2 regions of the Staphylococcus caprae genome follow, and region 1 is predicted to be linked to the other one. Evidence: predicted binding sites of a transcription regulator. Region 1 holds the regulator's gene; the other holds the start of a gene.

Region 1 (3,221 bases):
TACATAACGTTTCACATCTCCAAGTGCGACGTCATAAATTTGAGTGACGATTTTATCTAAGAAATATCTATCATGACTGATAATTACGATGGCGCCTTTAAAATATTTTAAGTAGTCCTCTAACCATTTTGTAGTTTCTAAATCTAAATGGTTTGTTGGTTCATCAAGTAAGAGTAGGTCAGGCTCGTTTAACAACATTTGTGCAAGCGAGAGGCGTGTTTTTTGACCACCACTAAAATCATTAATAGGTTTATCAAAATCATTCTCAGTAAAGTTTAAGCCATGAAGTACGGTTTTAATTTTACTTTCATATTGATAACCTTCCAGTTGTTCAAAACGATTCGTAAGCGATTCATAACGTTCCATATGTTCTTTATATGTTTCTGATTCGTATTCATGTGTATGTTGTGCAAGCCAATCAGTTTCTTCCTTAATTAGACTTTCCATATTTTTGATATGTTCAAATGGTTTTGACATCTCTTCGAAAACGGTAGCCGTTGAATTAAGTGTCATTTGTTGGGTAAGATAACCTAATTTTAAATTCTTTATCTTAGAAATGTGACCACTATCATAACTTTCAACGCCAGCGATAATCTTCATAAGTGTAGACTTTCCAGCACCATTTCTACCTACAACACCGATTCTCTCACCAGTTTTAACTTCAAAGTCTACATCAGTAAATATATCTTCACCATCGAACGATTTAGAGATGTCATTAAGTTGTAAAAGTATCATTCGATTCTCACCTTTCTAATTCAATTAAATAGTTATAGACTATACATAAACAATAAGATTTCAAATTTTTTAATTTTGTGCGAATTTTTAATTGTTAAACTTTATTATTCTCCAAAATAAAATTCGCTTGCCAAAAGAGACCTTATGATTAAGCTTATAATTAACTCAATTATCTTTATTTTACAGCATTCCCGCATCACATGAAACTGGGATATTTATTTTTAAAAATCAATAATGTATAATATTTAAGTATTCATTGTAGGCAATTATTTGTATATTTAAACGCCTTACAACTTGCACGTTAAAATGTTTGAATACATAAATATATTTCATTCAAACTTTAAGGGGGACCTATGATATGCCAGAACACACTAAAATTCCTCGTGCTACATTAAAGCGTTTACCTTTGTACTATAGATTTGTAAGTACATTAAAATCTAAGGGTATTGACCGTGTGAATTCCAAAGCAATAAGTGAAGCTTTACAAATAGATTCAGCAACAATACGTCGTGATTTTTCATATTTTGGTGAATTGGGTAAAAAGGGTTATGGTTATAACGTTGATAGTATGCTTGAGTTTTTTAAATCAGAGATTAGTGAAAGTGACGAAATCAAAATTGCGATTGTAGGCGTAGGTAACTTAGGCCGTGCATTACTTACGTATAATTTCTCAATCCATGATGAAATGACAATTACTGAAGCGTTTGATATTAAAGAAGATGTAATTGGAGAACAAGTTGGTAAAGTTGTAGTTAAACATAATAATGAGATTCAATCTAGATTAGCAGCTGAAGATATCGATGTCGTTATTTTAACTACGCCTGAAAATGTAGCACAACAAGTTACTGATCAGCTTGTAGAAGCGGGCGTCAAAGGGATACTTAACTTCACTCCAAGTCGAATCAAGACACCACAACATGTACAAGTTCATCACATCGATTTAGGTATTGAACTACAATCATTATTATTCTTTATGAAAAATTACAGTAATGGCAATTAATACATTGATAAGCATCCGTCAAAGGGTGCTTTTTTGTTATGAAAAAAATGATATAGTATACATAATCATATAAAGGGGTGCGCGCAAAAATGAGAGTTGAAGCAAATTGTAGTTATAAAGCACATATACCTCAAATGTTAACTGTTCCAGGAAAATTAATATTAGATGATCATACAATAATATTTAAAGCTTATGGCAAAGATCATACACCATTTGACTTGCAGTTTGATACCGACAAAGTTGTTCGATATAAGCAATCTAAAGGTTTGTTAGGTGGTAAGTTATTCATATATTACAATGACCATGAATGGTATAAGTTTAGACATTTTTCAAAAGAGGATTTAAAAGCAATCAATGCAGTATTGAAAATAAATTAATTTCTAAAAATATAGTAAAAACCATTGAAAATCCGAGAAAAATTAGTAATTCAAATTATATGCGTATGCTTCCCTAGGGTGCCGTCTCCGTCTGTAGTCTTCGACTGGCATTTCTCCCTCGGGATTTAGTGCATATATTTTTGAAGTTTGTTGAAAACAAAGTAATTTAATCTGTATGAGCTCTAATTTTAAAAGTCAAAAAATGATAAGTTTGCAAAATTTGAATATTTCCATTATAATACCTTATTATTTATATCGGAAATAGGTGATTAAATGACTTGGATGATAATTAGTGGACTCATCGTGGGTGTGTTACTAGGATTTGTAATGCAACGTACAAGATTCTGTCTCGCAGGCGGGTTCAGAGATATGTATGTTCAAAAAAGTAATAAAATGTTCTATGCCTTACTGGTAGCAATCACAGTTCAGAGTATAGGGCTACTCATATTGACAAGCTTTGGAGCTATTAAAGTGCCGACTCATACATTTCCTGTAGTTGGAACCATTATAGGTTCGTTTATCTTCGGCATAGGTATAGTACTCGCAGGTGGATGTGCCACTGGAACGTGGTATCGTGCTGGTGAAGGACTCATAGGTAGTTGGGTTGCCCTCATCTTATACGCAGTGACTTCTGCAATTACAAAAACGGGTGTATTACTTCCGTTGATGAATGTAATCAATCGACCTACAAATGTGAATGCGAGTGTAAGTCATTCAACAGGCATTCCGAACTGGGTACTTGTTTTAATTTTAACAGTGATTACAATCACTTTAGTTGTAAGAACTTTACGTAAACCTAAGGTAATGGTGCCTAAATTAAAACAAAAGCATACGGGTATTCGACATTATTTATTCGAAAGAAGATACCATCCATTTGTTGCAGGTATTGCTGTAGGTTTAATCGCACTACTTGCATGGCCTATGAGCGAATCAACAGGCCGCCCTTATGGACTTGGGATTACGACGCCATCTGCTAATTTAATAAACTATTTAGTCTCAGGTAATTCTAAATTTATCGATTGGGGCGTACTTTTAGTACTTGGTATCTTTGTAGGTTCTTATATCGCCGCAAGAGGTTCAAAAGAATTTAAATGGCGCCTTCCTGATAA
Region 2 (3,221 bases), 330 kb from region 1:
ATTCGTATCGATAGCATTTTGTGCAAATTCTCTAGCTACTTGAATGACTAATTCTTTTTTGATGCCTGTGATTGATTCTTGCCACGCAGGTGTGTATTTAGATGTACTGTCTTCATATGATTGTGCTTCTAATTCATGATTAAAGCGTTGAACACCATATTGACTTGTCATCAAATCATAAACAGTCGTTACACAAACTTCTTCACCATTTGCTAATTGAATGGTTTGAGTCGGTATAGGTCTTTCAAATATGCCATCACCATTACTATCGAAATAAGGAAATTGAATTGTCTGTAATTCGTAATCATCATCTGTCATTGATAAAGCTGGATTAATTTGAGTACCATCTTCTGTTTCTAATTTTAAGTTCCATTTCTTACCTTCTTCCCAACGTTGTCCCATCGTTCCATTTGGCACGACAAACTGTTGGCTGACCATATCTTTAATCACTGGTTTCCATTCACTATTTTCACTTTCAATTCCTAAGTCGCTCTCTCTTAAGAATCTACCAGCTTTATAACCCTTTTCATCTTTGTCCAACATAATAATGAAAGGCATATCTGTATATTGTTTTGCATAATCTATAAACATGTTATTCGGTTGATTAACGTAAAATTCTTGTAAAATAACATGCGTCATCGCTTGAGCTACAGCAGCATCAGTACCAGGATGAGGCGCCAACCAATTGTCAGCAAACTTTACATTCTCAGCATAATCAGGTGCTACTGAAATTACTTTAGTCCCTTTATATCTGACTTCTGTCATAAAATGTGCATCAGGCGTACGTGTTAACGGTACATTTGAGCCCCACATAATAATGTAAGCAGCATTAAACCAGTCACTTGATTCTGGTACATCCGTTTGTTCTCCCCAAATTTGTGGCGATGCAGGAGGTAAGTCTGCATACCAATCATAGAAACTAAGCATCTCTCCACCTAATAAATTAATAAATCGAGCGCCTGAAGCATAACTAATCATCGACATTGCTGGTATAGGTGTGAATCCTGCGATTCGATCTGGTCCATCTTTTTTAATTGTGTAAAGAATTTGCGCAGCAATAATATCGGTGACATCTTTCCAATTCGCTCTTACATGTCCACCTTTACCTCTAGCTTCCTTATAAATTTTAGCTTTCTCTTCATCTTCAACGATCGAAGCCCAAGCAGCAATGCGATGACCGTTGTTCTCCTCTAATGCTTCAGTCCATAAATCTAATAATTTACCTCTTATATATGGATATTTCACTCTAAGTGGACTATATTCATACCATGAAAATGAAGCCCCTCTCGGACATCCTCTAGGTTCAAATTCAGGCATGTCCGGTCCGCAACTCGGATAATCAGTTTGTTGATTTTCCCACGTAATAACACCATTTTTCACAAACACTTTCCATGAACATGAACCTGTACAGTTGACGCCATGCGTTGTACGAACAACTTTGTCATGACTCCATCTTTCGCGATACATTTTCTCCCATTCTCTACTCTTATGTTCTAAAACCGACCAATTTCCATTAAACTTTTCAGTCGGTTTAAAGAAATTTAATCCAAATTTTCCCATCAATAATATCCTCCTACTATCAAATGCATTTGCTACTTTCACATTCCTATCATTGTTATTACGTTCAAATAGATTGTATATTTTTTCACAAAGTTTAGATATTAGGGAAATGCCTAATTAAACATGTTTAATCCCTAAAAAAGACCATGAATTCGAAATTGAATTCATGGTCTCATTTCATTAGCAAAGTAAATTAAAATAAGAAGTATAGCGTCTTCTAAACTTCAATATATTCAATATGATATTGATTGATTAAATTTTGATAAATGGTTTGTTGTGATGGGTGATATTGCTCATCATAATCTAATAAACATTGTTTCCCTTCTTCATACAGTTCTTCAGCTTTTCTTAAAGCCAGTTCTTTATCACCTTTAATAAGGTATAACGTTGGCATTACATCCTCAGCCATTTTCTCCATATTAAAATTGGATTGATCGATATATTTCACTAACGAACCTAAAATGCAGATACCTGGTTGTCCATCGAAATGCGTTTGACTTAACGTTTCTTCAATCGTACTTAAATAACCTGTCACTACCTGTTGGTTGTAACATGTGGCATTAAATACAATTGCTATAGGGTAGTCTTCGTTTGTGTAAGCTGTAATTTGTTCAATAATATGACCTAATCGTTTAATTCCCATATAAATAGCCAAAGTACCACCGTTAATTAAATTACGAATATCTGTTTCTCGATTGGACGAATCTTTAAAATGACCTGTTGAGAAAGTGACACTTGGTACGATTGATCTCATTGTTAAGCCAGTATTTAATGATGCAACTGCTGCACTCGCTGAAGTCACTCCAGGTACAATCTCATGTTCAATACCATACGCTTTAAGCGTAGTGATTTCTTCAGTTACTCGCCCAAATATTGCTGGATCGCCGCCTTTTAGTCTGATAACGCAATGATATTTTTTAGCCATTTGAACCATTTTCATATTTATTTCGTCTTGTTGAATATGTTTGAAATAAGGTTTCTTGCCTACATCAATCATTTCAGTATGTGGAGGTGCATATTGTAAAATCAATGGGTTAACTAAGCGATCATAGAGAATCACATCAGCGGCTCTAATTAATTTTTCTGCTTTTTTGGTTAGTAAATTAGGATTTCCAGGGCCTGCTCCGACCAGGTAAACCTTGCCCATTGAATCTACAGACATAGATAGACATCTCCATCAATCACTTCAACTTGATATGTGCTCACACATCCTGTATCAGGCTCTTGAACTTCTCCTGAATCCAAATCTATTTTTTGGTCATGCAACGGACAATACACATACTTTCCACTCACTGTTCCTTCTGACAATGGCCCTTGTTTATGCGGACATATATTACTTACAGCGTGAACCTTTCCATCTTCAGTTAAGAAGATGCCGATTTCTTTTTCGTTTACGATAACCTTTTTACCAATAAGAGGCGTTAACGCGTCTATAGTAGTGACTTTTACCTTTTCCATTGCTTTCATTTATTACACCTTCTCAACTTCAAAGATTTTTTGTGCATTGTTATCTTCTACAATAGCTTGCCATGGCTCCATTTCAATTGCTTTTTTAGCTTCCATAATTCGATTGAATAACTCTTGTTGTCTATCTTTATCCAATAAAACTTCTTTAACATTTTCAAAGCCTAAACGGTTGAGCCAAGGTGCTGTTCTTTCTG

What was found. The regulator Rex, encoded in region 1, represses fermentation and respiration genes when NADH is low (regulators of the CRP and FNR family bind a similar motif). The targets are predictions, from matches to a motif close to TTGTGAAATATTTCACAA.
Region 2: JMUB898_RS02790 (nitrate reductase subunit alpha) is a predicted target of Rex. The motif match lies at 1,634-1,651, and genes of this name have one in related genera.

The regions. Positions count from the first base shown of each region.
Region 1 is NZ_AP018587.1:955,722-958,942, forward strand. Features, by position in the region: gene JMUB898_RS04505 (ABC-F family ATP-binding cassette domain-containing protein) at 1-735, opposite strand, end outside; gene JMUB898_RS04510 (redox-sensing transcriptional repressor Rex) at 1,094-1,735, shown strand; gene JMUB898_RS04515 (hypothetical protein) at 1,825-2,112, shown strand; gene JMUB898_RS04520 (YeeE/YedE family protein) at 2,386-3,221, shown strand, end outside.
Region 2 is NZ_AP018587.1:622,613-625,833, reverse strand. Features, by position in the region: gene JMUB898_RS02790 (nitrate reductase subunit alpha) at 1-1,560, opposite strand, end outside; gene cobA (uroporphyrinogen-III C-methyltransferase) at 1,778-2,722, opposite strand; gene nirD (nitrite reductase small subunit NirD) at 2,713-3,027, opposite strand; gene nirB (nitrite reductase large subunit NirB) at 3,031-3,221, opposite strand, start outside.